DNA from 3 places in the Solibacillus daqui genome. Region 3 is predicted to be linked to each of the others. Evidence: riboswitches for the same ligand, from Rfam matches in the RefSeq annotation. Region 3 holds a riboswitch; each other region holds the start of a gene.

Region 1 (6,177 bases), 1.9 Mb from region 3:
GTGGATGTTGTGCAATGGGTAAATGAAGGTCGTGTAGATGGTGGCGTTCAAATCGAAGGTTCATTCACAGGTCAAGTATTAACAGAGGGTGGCCCATACTACAACTTAAAAGATGAAGTCGTTTATAACGAATTTGCCGTTATTAAAACATGGCCGCTATTCAACAAAAAGCAGCAAGAATTTGCAGATGCCTATGACAAAGCAATCACAGAAATTAAAAAGACGGACGCTTTAAAAGAATTAAGTAAAGAATTTTATGGTAAAGACTTATTCGAAGTATTAGATTCAGTAAATCGCTAAACTGCAAGAAGCTGCTTAAGTATTTTGCTTAAGTAGCTTTTTTTAGCACAAACATACGAAAGTGGGGAGCACATGGAAAAGTATTTTGATTTGTCATACATTTGGTCGGCATTGCCGAATTTATTACCGTACTTATGGATTACATTATATATCGCAGCCCTTTCAGTAATATGCGGAACTCTATTTGGCTTAGTGCTTGCAGCGGCGAAGTTAAGTACTAATAAATGGTTTTGTAGGCTCGCGAATGGCTATACGACGATTATTCGTTGTACGCCATCCATCGTTTTATTATTTTTAGTGTATTACGGAATCCCAGCGTTTTCAGAAGGGCTATTAGGTATTTACTTGCAAAATGTTCCGACTGGAGTCTTTGTTGTTGTGACGTTTAGCTTACAGTTTGCAGCGATGATGTCAGAAGTCATTCGTTCGTCGTATTTAGCGATTGATCGAGGACAATTTGAAGCGGCAGTAAGTGTTGGTTTAACTCCTCTTCAAGCATATCGTCGCATTATTTTCCCGCAAGCTTTAGTCGTTGCATTGCCGAATTTTGGGAATGGCTTAATTTCGGTACTTCAGGAAGGCGCACTTGCTTATACAATAGGTTTTATTGATATTGTGGGCAAGGCAAATTTAATTATTGCGAATAACTATGGTACACATACACTAGAAATCTTTATCGCTTTAGCGGTGATTTATTGGGTGTTATCGATCTCAATTGAAAAGATCTTCGCACTCTTAGAAAAAGCGTTTAGTAAAGGAAAACAACCAATTAAAACGACGTAGGAGGTACGCATATGGACATTATAAACTGGCAATTTTTATTTGATACTTTTTTTGTTGCATTAAGTGGTGTGCCGGTCGCGTTACTCGTAACGGTTGTTTCACTTTTTATTGCGGTTCCACTCGGCTTTTTGTTAGCGCTAGCACGTGTATATGAGGTGCCAGTCATTAATTTCTTCGCAAAAATCTATATATCATTTGTGCGTGGGACACCAGTAATTATTCAAATTTTCGTGCTGTATGCAACGATTCCGCTTTTACTGAAGGGTCTATTTGAGAAATATAATATTGATTATCCGATTTATGAAGTGAATCCACTTTGGTATGCGTTTATTATTTTCTCATTCAATACAGCTGCTATTTTAATAGAAGTATTCCGTTCGGCGCTACAAACGGTTCCAAAAGGGCAGCTTGAGGCGGCACAATCGGTTGGCTTAACGGCAACACAAGCATATCGCCGTATTATTATTCCACAGGCGCTTGTTGCTGCAATGCCAAATCTTTGTACAGCGACGATAAATTTAATAAAAGCTACGTCGCTCGGTTATGCGATTTCATTGCAAGAAATTACGTTAAAGGCAAAGGTAGAGGCAAATTTGGGTTACAACTATTTAGAGGCATATATTGATATTTTCATAGTCTACTTAATGGTTTGTATGACAGTTGAATATTTATTTAAATGGTCTGAAAAACGTTTAAGCCGTTACAAGGTGGCTACGGTATAAGGAGGGAAAGCGATGCTAGAAATTAAAAATGTGCATAAAACATTTGGTGATAATGAAATATTAAAAGGTGTTAATTTAACAATTGATAAGGGGGACGTTGTCGTTATTTTAGGTCCAAGTGGGTCAGGGAAAACGACATTGTTACGTTGTATTAACTTTTTAGAACGTGCCGATGAAGGAAGCGCAAATTTTGATGAAATCGAAGTTGATTTACATAAAGCTTCGAAAAAGGAAATTTTAGAAATTCGTAAAAAAACTGCATTTGTGTTCCAAAACTATAATTTATTTAACAATAAAACGGCGCTTGAAAATGTGGCAGAAGGGCTAATTGTTGGGCGTGGTATGAAAAAAGATGCTGCTTATGATATTTCGAAAAAAGCACTCGCTAAAGTAGGGCTATCGGCAAAATATGATGCCTATCCAAGCCAATTATCGGGTGGGCAGCAGCAACGTGTTGGTATTGCACGAGCGGTTGCATTAAATCCAGATATTATTTTATTTGATGAACCAACATCGGCACTAGATCCCGAGCTAGTTGGAGAGGTACTTAGTGTCATGAAGGATATTGCCAAAGAAGGAACGACAATGCTTGTAGTAACCCATGAAATGTCCTTTGCGAAAGATGTAGCAAATCGCGTCATTTTCATGGATGGCGGCAATGTTATTGAAGAAGGCTCACCACATGAAATTTTTGTCCAGCCAAAAGAGGAGCGTACGAAGCAATTTTTACGCCGAGTCCTTCCAGACGATTACACGTACCATATTTAGTTGTTGGTTAATTATCTGAAAATTTATATGCGATTGCATACAAAAGTGATTTTTTTCGCTATAATGAAATGTATGAATTTCATATGGATTGTAAAGGTTCTTATTTTTAACAAGTAAGAAGTAAAAGGGAAATCGGTTGAAATCCGATGCGGTCCCGCCACTGTAAATGCGAGTTTAGAGCACGTTGCCACTGTTCACACGGGAAGGCGCTCACAAACGCTATAGCATGAGCCAGGAGACCTGCCTTTATAATGCCCAAAGTAAACCTACGAGGATAGGATGTGGCGGATAAGTTCTCTTTTTACGTTGAATTTTATTTGCAAACACAAGGCTTCCTTCTCATAAGAGTGGGGGGCTTTTCTTTATGTCAAATAACGAGCGCTAAAGAGCTTATGAATCAACGAGCACATCATAATGTGTTCTTTTTCTAAATCTAAGGAGGTAAGTTTACAATGAAAAAATGGCAAGTACTTTCTTCAGTTGCATTATTATCATTATCATTAGCAGCATGCGGCGAGAAAGAAACAGACAAACAGTCAACAAATGATAGCGCGGAAGTTGCTGAAACAGCACAATTTCCAATCACACAAATGGATGCACTAGGCAAAGATATTACAATCGAAAAAGCACCAGAACGTATTATTTCATTAGTTCCATCAAATACCGAAATATTATTTGGTCTAGGTTTAAATGATCAAATTATTGGTGTTTCTGACAATGACACATACCCAGAGGAAGCATTAACAAAAGAAAAAGTTGGCGGTATGGAATTTAACTTAGAGCAAATCATTGCTTTAGAACCAGATTTAGTATTAGCACACGAATCAGGTATGTATAGTTTTAATGAGGAAGCGATTGCACAGCTAGAAGCAGTTGGGATTCCCGTATTTGTTGTGAAAGATGCAAAAACATTTGAAGAAACTTACTCGACGATTGAACAAATTGGTCGTATTACAAATAAAGTACAAGAAGCAAAAGATATTATTGCTTCAATGAAAGAAGGCATTGAAGAAATCGAAATGAAGGTAGCCGACTTAGAAGAGAAGTCTGTGTTCGTCGTTGTAGGGACAGACCCAGATCTTTATGCGGCAGGACAGGATACATTTATTAATGAAATGTTAGAAGTGCTAAATGTTGAAAATGCTGTACCAGAACTAGGCTGGCCAATGTATAGTGCAGAGCAATTTGTCAGCAGTAATCCAGATACCATCTTAGTGACTTATGAAAATGATATCGAGGAAATTACAACAAATGATGCTTATGCAGAGATGACTGCGGTGAAAAATGGCGAGGTAAAATTAGTTGATGCTGATACAACAAGTCGCCAAGGTCCACGTTTAGTTGAAGGCATTGAATCAATCGCAGAAGCAATTTACCCAGAGGTATTTAATGAGAAGTAAATATTCAATCGCTTATTTTTCATCGATTGGATTGCTATTAGGTAGTATGTGGCTCGGTATTTCATTTGGCTCGGTCGATATTCCGTTATCCACTCTGTGGGATAAAACGACAGACCCGGTTGCGTACAGCATTCTATGGAAAATCCGAATGCCACGTGTTATTTTAGCGGCACTTATTGGGGCAGCGCTTGCGATTGCGGGTGCTGCTTTCCAAGGGTTACTTAAAAACCCGTTAGCTGACCCGTATACACTAGGCGTTTCTTCAGGTGCTTCAGTTGGTGCAGTAATGACAATTTTTTTAGGCATATCCTTACCTGTACTGGGTGCGTTTACGCTACCGATTTTTAGTATGCTAGGTGCGGCTATAACAATGGTTATCGTGCTCCTATTCGCCCGTTTAGTAGACCGTACTATGAAAATGGAAACACTTATTTTAACAGGGATTATTTTTAGTTCTTTTTTAGGTGCTTGTATTTCATTAATGGTGGCATTAACAGGTGAGCAGCTACGTGAAATTATTGGCTGGTTGCTTGGCAGTGTGTCAATGCGTGGCTGGCCGTATGTGAGAATGGTTGTTCCATTTATAATAATTGGCACGTTGATTATTTGGCTGAATCGTCGGGAGTTAAATGCGATGATTTATGGGGAGGAGCGCGCACAATATTTAGGGGTCAATGTTAAGCGCAGTAAATATATGATTTTAGCAGGTGGCTCGATTTTGACGGGTGCTGCGGTTGCAGCATCAGGAACGATTGGTTTTGTTGGGTTAGTTGTTCCGCATATGATACGTATTGTAATCGGTGCTGATCATCGCCATTTGCTTAGCCTGTCATTTTTAAATGGTGCGAGTTTGCTCGTAATTTGTGATTTAGTGTCGCGTACGATTATCGCGCCTGTCGAATTGCCGATTGGTGTCATCACGTCATTTATAGGTGCCCCAGTATTTGCGTATATTTTCTTCAAGCAACGTAGAAAGGGTGTCGCATAATGTTAAAGGTAAATGACTTAAGCGGTGGCTATAGTGGCAAGAGCATTGTGAAAAACGTGACGTTTCACGTGAAAAAAGGTCGAATTTTAGGGATACTTGGTCCGAATGGTAGTGGGAAATCGACATTGTTAAAAATGATTAGTGGCATTATTAGTCCGACTGCTGGTGAAGTATTGATCGAAAACCAACCGATTAAAAGCTATGACGTTAAGCAATTGGCAAAAAAAATGGCGGTACTACCACAGTTAAACGCGAGTACATTTTCAAATCTTGTGTATGATGCGGTTTCATTAGGTCGTTACCCGCATCAAACTGGGTTTTTTTCGAGTTGGTCGGATGAGGATGAATGCATGGTACAGCAGGCTATGGAAAGCACCGGTGTTACAGGTTACAAAGAGCATTATTTGGAGTTTTTGTCTGGCGGTGAACAGCAGCGAGTGTTTATTGCGCAGGCACTTGCACAAAATTCCGAGCTACTACTGCTTGATGAGCCAACGAACCATTTAGATATTGCGCATCAAAAACAAATTTTAGATATGATTCGTTTACAAGTTGAACAGCATGGATTAACGGTTGTGTCGATTTTCCATGATATCAATTTAGCTTCGTTATATTGTGATGAATTATTACTTTTAGAAGACGGCGAAGTGCGAGCATTTGGTTTGCCACATGAAGTTATTCTGGAAGAGCAAATTGCGGATGTGTATAAAGCTCGTATCGCAACGTACCCACATCCCGAAGTACCAAAGCCACAAATTACAATGCTACCTACAAACGAATTACAGCGTAAAGAAGTACAAATTCAAGTATCTGATTTTTCGATTACAAAAGAGTACATTCAATTAAAAGTCAGTTCACCACTAAAGGTAATTTCGTCTGCAGTCCATAATGCAGGAATTGGTTGGTATGATACGTTTTTAAATCGCTCCATTGCACCAAATTATGATATATATCATGTAAAAGATGAGACGGTTAACTTTTTAGTAGCAAATCATTTTGCACCAACGAGTACAGTTGTTATGCTGACGGCTGTTGAAACAAAATGTGTTGAAATTCAGTCATTTACACAAAGTGAATTAGAAATTATCATTATGGTAACAGCTGGTGTTGGTAATAGTGTAGATGTAACGAAAACCTATTTACGCGAAGAGAAGCCACATGCTGGAACAATTAATACATGGGTATTTATAAACGGCAAATTGACAGATGAAGCGTT
Region 2 (6,177 bases), 570 kb from region 3:
ACAAACGAAAGAAGCTGGGCTCGTATGAAGAATATGCATTGGATCTGGAATTATATTAAAAATCAAAAGTTCTTCTATTTCACTTCTATTATTTTATTAATCATTGAATCCATAAGCTTTGTTTACTCAATAACCTTGCAACAATATATTATTGATCAAATAATTATGGGATCAGATTTTGGTGGAATCTTAAAATATGTTCTATTAATTGCATTATGTTATTTAATATTCATAATGTTATTTGTTGTTAATCCATATATTCAAAGTAAAATTCATGGTCGTATTAAATATCAATTAGTTGAGCAAGGCTTATCAACTTTGTATAGTACGCCAATAAATATAATTCAGAAAGAAAGAAATGCTCGATATGTACATTTTTTTACAAATGAAATACCAATTGTAGCAAGGTTAATAGGTGAAGATATTACAGATATTATAAAGCACTTTGTAAGTACCATTATTATATGTGTTTTATTTTTAAAGGCTTCTCCTATCCTTTTCTTTTCTATCCTTATTTTATCTCTTTTCTATATTAAAACTGGAAAAAAGTTATCCAATGAGCAAAAAAAAGTTTCGAAAGATATTCAAAATAAAAAATCTTCACTACTAATTGTATTGGAAGAATGCATAACATCTACTCGTGATGTAATAGCAAATAATCGTGGGGATTGGGAAAAAGCGAGATATCAAAACCGTTTTATTCAATATTTTAAATGTATAATGATGGAAGGAAAGCTGAAGATAAAAATGGTGTTTTCATTAGAATCTATAACTTCCATTGCACAGATAATTGTAATTGGTTATGGGGGATACCTTGTATTTAAGGGGGTAATGTCAATTGGATTATTAGTTGTGATCTACCAACTGACTTTAGAACTGCTCCACTCGTTTGTAAAAGTATACAATTTAGTATTTTCATTTTCAGGTAAGATGGCTTCAGTTGAAAATATTAGTAATTGGTTAAATACAAAACCAAAGCGAACAGATAATACTAAAACAATTTCCTCAATTGAGTCATTAACAATTAATAACATCTCTTTTCGTTATAATTCAGGGGAAAAATTTATATTAAAAAATTTTTCTATAGATATACCAGTAGGAAAGAAAATAGCTTTAGTTGGACTTAGTGGTAGTGGAAAATCAACTATTGGAAGTTTACTTGAAAGCTTATATGAGGTTGAAGAGGGAAGTATAATGGCAAATAATATCAATATTAATGATATTTCTAATGATACATGGAAATCGAAAGTTAGTATTGTTTTTCAAGATCCATACATATTTCCAGGTACTATAAGAGATAACTTATTACTGGGGTATAATCGAATAACAGATAATCAAATAATAGATTTAGCCAAAGCAATGTGTATCGATAATTTTATCCAGAAATTGCCGGATAAGTATGATAGTTCATTAGGGGAGCGTGGAATAACTATTTCCGGCGGTGAAAAACAAAGGTTAGCATTAGTTCGTGCCTTAATTAGAGATCCAGAGGTATTAATTTTAGACGAGTCTACATCGGCATTAGATGTAAATACAGAAAAAATCATTCATAAAAATCTTGCAATGATTAGAGAAAATAAAACTACAATTATTATTGCTCATCGACTCTCTACTATTAAAGATTCAGATATAATATTTGTTATCGATAAGGGGGAAATTGTAGAACAAGGTTGTCATTCTGAATTATTAAATAATAAATCATTATATTATGAATTAGTGATGAATGAAATGAAAGATAATAATTCTTTAATATATCAATAAAAAAATTATAGCCCTTATAATTTTTCGTGAGCGTGGCCTTTTTTGAAAGTCTAAGGTATAATCTGCCTTTTTAATCGTTTCTAAACTTCAACTAACAGGGGCTTTAATAGAAAAATGATCTTCAACAATCAGGCGCTTTCCTTAGTTTAGGAAAGTGTTTTTTTATTAAAGGGCCAGATTATTGAATAAATGAGAAATCTTTCAAACTTGTAAGAAGGATGTATAGTTAAACGATGGAACCACTACTTTATTTCCATTATTGTGAAATTATATAATAAATAGAGAGGATTTATATTAGTAATGAAAGCAAAAAGAAAATTTAGAACTTGGATTATTATAAGAAATATTTTATTAACAATAGTAGCATTATTCCTTGTATGGATTGTTTTTCACCACGTCTTGAAGGTTTATGAGCAAACACAATATCCACCAATTGGTCAAATAGTAGAAGTCGATAATCAAAATATGCACGTTTATACAAAAGGAGATGGGGTGAACACCATTGTTTTATTAAGCGGACTAGGCACAACCGCACCTGTATTAGATTTTGAACCCTTAATAAATGAAATGGCCAAAAACAATAAAGTTGTCGTGGTAGAAAATTTTGGTTATGGATGGAGTGATTTAACGACAAAAGAACGAACTGTAGAAAACATCGTAGAAGAAATTAGAATTGCTCTAAAGAAAGCCAATATTGATGGTCCATATATTTTAATGCCCCATTCCGTATCAGGAATTTATAGTCTGTATTATGCTAATAAATATCCTGCTGAGATTGATGCAGTTATTGGGATTGATGCTCTTTTCCCACAAGCTATTGAGTATTTTAATGAACCTGCCCCGACGCTACCTAAATTTTTAAGATACGTAGCACCAACAGGAATAGCAAGACTCGCGTTATATATAAATCCTGAAGGTTTTTTACCTATTGCTGATGATGGTACATATTCTGAAGAAAACTTAAAAATGACCAAGGCTATCTCCGCTTGGAAGGGGGGAAACAAAAGCGTTGTTAATGAAGCTAATGAAATTAAAAATAATATTGACAAAACAGTTGATATGACTTTCCCTTCCAATATGCCAGTTTTATTATTTGCTACGAAAAAAGATAAGGTTACAGAGGATGGTAAAAACAATGTGACTTTTTATGAAACGCAATTAAGTAATTCTCCTTCAAGTAAAATTGTAACATTAGAAGGACATCATTATCTCCACTGGACTCGTTACAAAGAAATGAGCAAACAAGTTAATGAATTCATAGATTCATTAATAATAACAAATTAGTAATACTTTTTTCTTCAGCAAAAGAGCACTATCCTTGAACAAGGATAAGTGCTCATTTTCATTAAAGGGCAAGATAATTGAGGAACTCTTTAACCTATTCATGAAGGTAAAAAAATGAGATGCATTTCAGAAACAAAGAGATATCGGATTCTGCGTTTTTAGGCAACGTATCAATTGGTGTGTTATTATCATTTTGATATTTATTTCTTTTTGTAGTAGGATAGTTGAGAGAAAACTAAATATTGTGTCGAATAGGTGTATCTATGTTACATAGATACTTAAAAGGGAAATCGGTGAAAATCCGATACGGTCCCGCCGCTGTAAAGGGGAGTCTTTTGTAAATGTCACTGGGTCTTGATATCTGGGAAGGCACAAAAGATGTTGAACCTCAGTCAGAATACCTGCCTATTTAATAGAGATACCGTTGAACCTACGGAGAATAGGGAGGTGCTGTAAGAAATACTTAATATAGAATTGTGATGTATTTTTAACTGTATCTGTTAAAAATACTTTTTTTTATGAAAAAATTAGGGGTGAAGAAATGAAAAATAGTAGTATATGGGCAGTTTCCCTCATTTTGATGACTATTATATTATCGCTTGCTGGATGTTCTCAACAGGATGAAAAAGAAACAGCAGCTACAAAAGATGACAAGAAAGTATTTACTTTTTCTTGGTCTGGGGATATTGGTGATTTAAATCCCCACACTTATTTTCCAAACGAGTTTTTCTCGCAAGCAATGGTTTATGAATCTCTTGTCTATTATGGTAAAGATGGAGAAATTAAGCCGTGGCTAGCAAAGAGCTGGGATGTATCGGAGAATGGGAAAGAGTATATATTCCATTTGCGTGATGATGTGAAGTTCTCAGATGGCTCCGCTTTTAATGCAGCAATAGTGAAGAAAAATTTTGATACCGTACTTGCCAACCGTGAACAGCATGATTGGATTGAATTGATTAATCAAATTAAAACAACAGAAGTAATCGATAACTATACATTTAAATTAACGTTACATAATGCTTATTATCCAACTCTCCAAGAATTAACGTATGTGCGACCACTACGTTTTGTTGCAGAATCAGCTTTCCCAGCAAGTATGGATACATATAAGAATGGTTTAACTGCGCCAATTGGTACTGGCCCATGGGTATTAAAAGAACACAAAGAAAATGAGTACGCTATTTTTGAGAGTAACGATAATTACTGGGGTGAAAAGCCTAAAGTAGATGAAGTAGTTGTCAAAGTAATCACAGACGGTGAATCTCGCGTGTTAGCCTTTGAAAAAGGTGAACTGGATATGATTTTTGGCAATGGTGTAATTAGCCCAGATTCCTTTAAGTTTTTAAAAGAATCTGGAAAATATGAAACAAAAATTTCAGAACCTACGGCTACCCGTACACTGTTATTCAATACGAATCGTGAAACAATGAGTGATAAAAATATACGACTTGCGCTGCAGCACGCTTTCGATAAGGATGCGGTCATCGATAATATTTTCTATGGAATAGAAAACAAAGCGGATACGTTATTCCCGCAAAATTTAGCCTATACAAATGTAGAAGTTGATCCGTATGAGTATGATGTGGAGAAAGCAAAAGCTTTATTAGATGAAGCAGGCTGGAAAACTATAGAGGGTAAGGAATTCCGAGAAAAGGATGGTCAACCTTTACAACTCGAATTGTTATTCATAAGTACGGACAATATTCAAAAGTCAATAGCGGAATTTGTGCAAGGGGACTTACGTAAAATTGGCGTCGATGTGAAATTAACAAGTCAAGAATCAAATACATTCTGGACAACGGCATTTGATGGCAACTATGATATGTTATTCACTGCAACTTGGGCGGTACCTTTTGATCCGCACTCTTATTTAGCTTCCATCACAACCGATTCTTCTGGTGGTGGCCCAGATTACTATGCATTATCTGGCTTATCCTTTAAAAAAGAGTTGGATACGCGTATTAAACAAGTATTATTAACAACAACAGAAGAGGATCGTATTAAACAATATCATCAAATTTTAACGATGCTTCATGAGGAAGCTGTCTATTTACCAATTTCATATCAATCAAATATCGCAGTTTACAAGAAAAATATAATGGGTGTAGACTTCTTGCCACAAGAAGTAGAAATACCAACAACAACTATTGATATGAAAGACTAAATTAATTGCGCCCATTTCTTTTCGGAATGGGCGTTTGTTCTATAGAGAGGCGTTGACTTATGATTCGTTTTATATACAAACGATTGCTAGGGGCAATACCGTCCATTTTTGGTTTGTCGATCATTACGTTTTTGCTTATACAGCTAATACCAGGTAATCCTGTATTAACGTATTTACGCGTATCAAATATTCAGGCTTCTGAAGAAACTGTTCAAGCGATACGTGCTGAAATGGGACTAGATCAGCCACTTGTCATGCAATATGTACAATGGCTAACAAATGTACTGCAATTTGATTTTGGAACGTCCTTAATATCAAAGCGGTCGGTCTTAGATGAAATGATGCTTCATTTTATACCAACTTTACAATTAACAGCAGTTGCGTTTTTACTGATTATTGTTTGCAGTATACCACTAGGAGTTATATCTGCTTTACATAGAGGGAAATGGTTTGACCGAATGACGCAATTTTTTGCTTTTAGTAGTGTGTCATTGCCCACATTTTGGTTAGGTTTTTTGCTCATTTACTTTTTCTCGTTGCAACTTGACTTATTACCTGTACTTGGCAAGGGATCAGCTGCGCATTTTGTGTTACCAGCAACGACATTGGCACTTGGTTATATTGGAACCTATTTACGTTTAATAAGAGCCAGTACAATCGAAGTGTTGGAGGAGCCGTTTGTATTATATGCACAGGCACGTGGTTTGAAAGAGCGTACAATTGTTTGGCGGCATATTCTTAAAAAAGCAGCTTCCCCAACATTAACTGGCCTTGGCATGAGCTTTGGTAATATGCTTGGAGGGACGATAATTGTGGAGAACATTTTTGCTTGGCCAGGTATGGGACAATTAATAGTAGAATCGATTGTCAATCAGGATTATCCAATGATCCAAGCTTGCGTTTTACTATTAGGAATTGTTTTTTTCCTAACAAATTTAATAGTAGATATTCTTTGTGGCTGGCTAGAT
Region 3 (6,177 bases):
CTACTTTGGCAAATGGAATGGTTAAATCATAGCGCAAAGCTAAGTCACGTTCGCCGCGATCCGTTAGTGTGTACATTTCCTGTAAAATTTCTGAACCACCCGCATATTTTGATGCCATTAGCTCCGTATAGTTAAGCATCGGTGTTTCTAATGGTTTACAGCCATATAAGATAAATGTATCTTCTAATGTCCCGCGAATTTTTCGGCGTACAACCTCCTGCTCAGGTAAAAAATCTTGAGTTCCTCTTACATTTTGATAATCCATTTTCTTCATATTCGTTCGCTCCCTTCGATTTTTGGCAAATAAAAAAATCGTATCTATATAAAGCTCCAAGTGGCTTTATGTATACGATTTCACGACGAAAAGTCTTCCTATTCGATATTAAAAAATTTAATAAAGATAGCAAGACTTTTATTTATGATGATGATTAGTAGTAAATAATTGCGACAAGTTCAATTGCATACAACCTTCTCCTTTCGATTAACTACAGACTATACAGTAAAAAAAATATAGACGCAACTGAAATTACAAAAAATTCACAATTTATCGAAACATTATTAATCATTTATCCGTATAATTATTATCGACTAAGGGGGCGACGATTATGTTACTTGGGTTTTATAGTGGACTCATCGTATTTGTACTACTGTTTTTTATAGTGCTATTTGTTTGGATTAAAACCTTTAAATTAAAGAAGCAAAATAAGATGCCTATTATAATGCTTGGTGTGCTAATGGTATTTACACTTGTTGTTGCTAGTATTTATACCACGGACTTTTTTTATTTAAAAACAGAGCAAACGAAGTCAACTGCCGGTGCTTGTACGCTCGAGTTTGTTAGTGGTGGCGGTAATAGCTTAGATACAACAGAAGTGATAATCGATAACAAAAAATATTCTATTAAATCTGAGCACTTCAAAGATATTGCAGATGGAAATTATTTTTGTGAAATCACCTATTTACCGGTAACAAAAATTGTGACAGAAATTTCGATTAAAAACTAAGCCATGCGTAGTAATCATTGAACTGCTACGCATGGCTATATTTATAATTTCCCAATATAAGCGACACTTTTATTTGGGACTTCAAGTACCCCATTTACGACAAATCGATTATATAAATTTGTTAACTCTTGCAGGTAATCCTCAAATAGATCGTCCCCTTGCTTCAACGAATAAGATGCGGATAAACTGCGTGCAATAAAGTCATCCTTTGAATAATATAGGTGATTTGAAAAGCTTTTAACAAAGAAATCACCATCAAAAAATGCTGAAATTTGCTCGTCGTTTTGTTTAATGCCTCCACTAAATCCCGTAAAGTTCCTACAATACTTTTGAAAAATTCGATATGTCTCTTGATTAACTGGTGACGCTTCATCACGCATATTCCAAATTAATAAAACTAGACCATTTGGTTTTAGAATACGCGTACATTCTTGTTTAAATCTTTCAATATCAAACCAATGAAATGCTTGTGCAACAGTAATAGCGTCTACTGAATGATCCGCTAACGATGTAGCTTCATCTGTTCCATTCAGTATTATCACGGTGTCAAAATACCGAAATCGTTCAGTTAATACAGCGCGCATGTCGTTGTTTGGTTCAATCGCAAACACCGTATTGCCCTTTTGCAAAATTAGCTCTGTGAATTTACCAGTACCTGCCCCGATATCCGCAACTATAGAATGTGGTGTTAAATAACCATTTTTATATAAATCATCTATTAATTCAGGTGCATACGAGGGACGACCTTGATTATAATGTTGTGCTTTTCCTGAAAATTTATCTATATTCTTTATAGTTATTACCTCCTACTTACTTAACATTATGTTTGAATAATGCTTAACAGTTCTTTAAATGCTTTTTTTGCCTCTGGAACCGGAAATACTGGGAATACATGATTCATTTTACTATATTCAAAATAATGGAGCGGCACGTGTTCTTGCTGCGCTTTTTCACGTAGCATATGTGCATCCACCAATAAAAGCTCCCCTGTTCCAACGAAAAGTGTGAGTTTCCCAATATCTTGTATATCCCCATTTAATGGGCTGACCTTGTAATTTTTTATTCCAACATCCTTTGCCCACAATCGACCCAGCTCTTGTGCCCCTTGAATCCCTAACATCGGATCAAACTTTTCAAGTTGTTTATAGCGAGGGTCCTCTCCGGTCACATCTAACCACGGCGAATGCAGGATAATATGCTCAGGCTGCCGCTTTTTTAACAACTTTACATCTTGTGCAAAACCTAGTGCTAATCCACCTCCTGCTGAATCTCCCATAAAAATAAAAGGGGCATCATAATGTTCTAACAGTCGCTCATATAAAGCATAAATCGCCTCATAGCATTCAAGTACTGTATGTCGAGGAAGCTTCGGATAAATCGGCACTACAATTGTATACTCTGTAGCTTTGGCAAGTTTTATTAAATAACGCCAATGAAAGCTTAGAGGATCATTAATATAAGCGCCACCGTGAAAATAATAAATCACCTTTTTCGGTTTGCGCTGTTCGTTAATTGTATAATATCGCATTCCGCTGATTTCATTTTTCAAAATGTCTTTCTTCACTCGAAAGGACTCATCTAATTGGTATGGTAACTCGTTATATTTACTTGCTATAAAATCATCCAATAATTTGGAATCTTGAAACTTTTTTTTCGATCCGCGCATAATTAAATACCATTTAAACGCTACACTTTGCCAGCTACGCATTGTCGACACCTCATTCGAGTTTATTTGTAGTGCATTTCCCCAAAATTACTTGTCTTTCAACATATGCATCTCGTGCGCTTTGTATAATTCATGTAGGTGTAGCTTTTTTTGTTCAATAATTAATTACGCTTGCTGTAGTGTCACCTGTTTTCACTTTTAACGCACAACATTATAATTTTCACGAGTATAAATTTACCCATCAATAAAATAACTTGTCATTCTGCTAACAACTTTGTACCATTTGTTTTATTTGGTATAATTATGATTATTCACAAATTTATACAAATTTTATGAGTAATAGAGGTGAATTTAAATGATGAGTAGTTCTGTTTTTTGGGTGAGCCTATTGATCAATCTCACCATTATTTCGCTTTTGACGTTTGGCTTAAAAAAGTATTATCGAAACAAGCCAAAAGTTGACAAAGGGTTTAAATTTGCTTATTTCGGCTTATCTTATCGTCGAAAATTTTTACGCACGTTTTATTCGATACCGTTTTTTCTATTGCTTATTGTTTTTATGTATTTTTTATTAGGGTTGAGTCCCCTATTTATCGGTTACGTTATTTTTGTTGTGATTATTTTCATCGTGCAGGTTAGCTACAATTATGTGAAATGGCAGGAAGAAAAAAAATCAGTATAGCATTGGCACATCATTTGAATGGTATCCTTTTTCAATTTTTTACTATTCAACTAACATTCTGCTTTTTCTAAAATCAATGAAAATTAGAAGAATGGATATTAAGAACGAATCGTTTTAGCAAAAATCCTAGTTAAATAATAAATCTATGCTAGAATAAAAAATAGCTATCAGAACGCAAATAGAAATTCTCACAAAAGAACTATACTTTTGCGAAGTATTTATAAAGAGTCAGTTGTCCGACTTTAAAGTCTAGCTTTACTTTTAACATACGAACACTTATACTCATATTCATAACTAGATATTGTGTTAATTTAACGCGGTACTACTAAATGTAGTTTAATAGGGAAGTTTGGTGCAAAACCAACGCTGTCCCCGCAACTGTAAAAGCTGACTGAAGACGTAAACCACTGTGTCAATGCACGGGAAGGTGTCGGAGGAATGACGCAAAGCCAGGAGACCTGCCACGCTAAATTCACGTACATTTCTTCGGGGAATAGGAAATGGAAACGAAAACTTAATTTTTGTTTCCATTTCAAGCTATCCTTTAATTGGATAGCTTTTTTCTTTGCCCAAATGTTATAGCACAATAAATTTATCATTAGTGAGGGATACCATTATGAAACTGTATACAAAAACAATTTGCCCAAAATGCCTATGGGTAAAATCAGAACTTGAAACAGCCAATTTACAAGTAGAAGTGATAAATATTGATCATGACGAAAATGCGAAGCAAACAGTAGTGGATGCAGGCTTTTTAGCAGTACCTGTGTTAGAGGTGAATGGAGAATGGTTTGCGGAGCCTAGCTCAATTATGGACCGTATTGCCGAGCTTAGCGCATGATTGTTTATGCTTCACGCACTGGGAACGTTCAAAGCATTGTCGGAAAACTTGGTTTACCTGCAATCGCAATTGATCAAGCGATATCCATAACAAAGCCGTTTTTACTGTTCACCTATACGGATGGACTAGGCTCGGTTCCCCTAGTCGTGGAAAATTATATGCAGCAGAACCACATGCTTTGTAAAGGAATCATTGTCAGTGGCAATAGAAATTTTGGTCATTCGATGTTTGGCCGTGCCGGTGATTTATTAGCGAACTATTACCAGCTTCCCTTAATCGCAAAGCTAGATTTACGTGGAACAACTGCTGATTATGAGCAAATAAAGCAATTTTATAACTCCATTTGGAATGAGGCTAGATGATGAAACAATATTTAACTCTTAACAACGATATTCTCAACCGCTACCGTGCGACAGGCGAAATCGATTTACAAAAAGATAAGGATGCGACACGCCGTTACTTTTTAGAGGAAATCAATGTGCGTCTTCGCTATTTTATTGATATCGAAGAAAAAGTACGCTATTTGGTGGATGAAGGCTACTATGAAAAGGAATTTATTGAACGTTATTCTATGGATTTCATTAAGCGCATGTACAAAAAGGCGTATGCTTATAAATTCCGCTTCCCTTCATTTATGAGTGCGTCTAAATTCTATGATAGCTATGCAATGAAAAGTAGAGATGGCAAAGAAATATTAGAAAAATATGAGGATCGCATTGTTATTATTGCTCTATACCTTGCACAAGGTGATGAAGCATTAGCAGAAAATGCAATAGAAGCAATTATGACTGCCTATCAGCCCGCTACCCCTACTGCATTAAACAGCGGAAAAAAAGCGCGTGGAGAACTGGTTTCATGCTTTAAATTAACGATGGATGATACGATGAACTCCATTGCTGAAAATATAGGCTATTGCTTAGAGTTATCTCGATTAGGTGGAGGTGTTGGTGTAAATTTAACCGACCTTCGTCCACTAGGTGATCCGATTAAAGGCATTTTAAACCGTGCAAGTGGTGTTATGCCAGTTGCAAAGTTGTTAGAAAACTCATTTAGCTATTCCAATCAGCTTGGTCAGCGCAATGGCTCTGGGGTTGTCTATTTGAATATTTTCCATGGTGATATTGAAAGCTTTGTTTCATCGAAAAAGCCAAATGCCGATGACAAAATTCGTCTAGCTACTCTATCTACCGGCATTATCATACCAGATATTTTCTTTGAACTTATGCGCCGTGATAAAGACATCGTGTTGTTTAGTTCATATGATATTTACAAAGAATATGGTAAACGCATGTCGGAAATTTCGATGACCGAGATGTATTACGAGCTTTTGGATAATCCAAATATCCGTAAGCTAAAACGCATCAATGCACGTAAATTATATACCGAAGTGAAAAAAGCACAATTTGAATCAGGCTACCCGTTTGAAATAATGGATGATAATGTAAATAACACTCACCCATTGAAAAATATCGGTCGCGTAAAAATGTCGAATTTATGCACTGAAATTCTTCAGTATCAGCAAACTAGCGTGATTACCGATCAAAATCAGCCAAATGAATATGGCTTAGATGTGTCATGTAACCTAGGCTCAATTGATATTCACGAAGCGACAAAGGTACATAGCTTTGAACAACTAGTACAAACTGCGATGCGCTTATTAACTAACGTATCGACGATGACCGACATCATTAATGTTCCTTCCGTATCAAAAGCCAATAAGGTAATGCACTCGGTTGGACTAGGTGTTATGAACTTACATGGTCATTTAGTAAGTAGTGGCATTCGTTATGGTTCAAAGGAATCAATCGCCTTTATCGACGCTTTTATGGAAGCATTGAATTATTATTCAATAAAAGCTTCTATGGAATTAGCAAAAGAGAAGAAAGAAACGTTTTATCGTTATGATGATAGTGATTATGCGTCAGGTACTTTCTTTGAAAAATATATTACGAAAGAAATAACGGAGCTTGACCAAATCGTTCAA

The links. A riboswitch is a leader RNA that binds a small molecule or an ion and turns the genes downstream of it on or off. The one in region 3 is predicted to bind cobalamin.
Region 1: linked by a shared signal. The riboswitch ahead of O7776_RS02490 (ABC transporter substrate-binding protein) and the one ahead of O7776_RS11540 (glutaredoxin family protein) in region 3 are both predicted to bind cobalamin.
Region 2: linked by a shared signal. The riboswitch ahead of nikA (nickel ABC transporter substrate-binding protein) and the one ahead of O7776_RS11540 (glutaredoxin family protein) in region 3 are both predicted to bind cobalamin.

What each region holds. Positions count from the first base shown of each region.
Region 1 is NZ_CP114887.1:512,865-519,041, forward strand. Features, by position in the region: gene O7776_RS02470 (transporter substrate-binding domain-containing protein) at 1-300, shown strand, start outside; gene O7776_RS02475 (amino acid ABC transporter permease) at 373-1,083, shown strand; gene O7776_RS02480 (amino acid ABC transporter permease) at 1,095-1,805, shown strand; gene O7776_RS02485 (amino acid ABC transporter ATP-binding protein) at 1,818-2,573, shown strand; cobalamin riboswitch at 2,651-2,835, shown strand; gene O7776_RS02490 (ABC transporter substrate-binding protein) at 3,026-3,973, shown strand; gene O7776_RS02495 (FecCD family ABC transporter permease) at 3,963-4,961, shown strand; gene O7776_RS02500 (adenosylcobinamide amidohydrolase) at 4,961-6,177, shown strand, end outside.
Region 2 is NZ_CP114887.1:1,810,712-1,816,888, forward strand. Features, by position in the region: gene O7776_RS08725 (ABC transporter ATP-binding protein) at 1-28, shown strand, start outside; gene O7776_RS08730 (ABC transporter ATP-binding protein) at 25-1,761, shown strand; gene O7776_RS08735 (alpha/beta fold hydrolase) at 2,062-3,045, shown strand; cobalamin riboswitch at 3,282-3,468, shown strand; gene nikA (nickel ABC transporter substrate-binding protein) at 3,587-5,209, shown strand; gene nikB (nickel ABC transporter permease) at 5,269-6,177, shown strand, end outside.
Region 3 is NZ_CP114887.1:2,376,923-2,383,099, forward strand. Features, by position in the region: gene O7776_RS11520 (histidine--tRNA ligase) at 1-274, opposite strand, end outside; gene O7776_RS11525 (cobalamin biosynthesis protein CobN) at 606-1,004, shown strand; gene O7776_RS11530 (class I SAM-dependent methyltransferase) at 1,046-1,804, opposite strand; gene O7776_RS11535 (alpha/beta hydrolase fold domain-containing protein) at 1,825-2,712, opposite strand; cobalamin riboswitch at 3,653-3,832, shown strand; gene O7776_RS11540 (glutaredoxin family protein) at 3,969-4,193, shown strand; gene nrdI (class Ib ribonucleoside-diphosphate reductase assembly flavoprotein NrdI) at 4,190-4,555, shown strand; gene nrdE (class 1b ribonucleoside-diphosphate reductase subunit alpha) at 4,555-6,177, shown strand, end outside.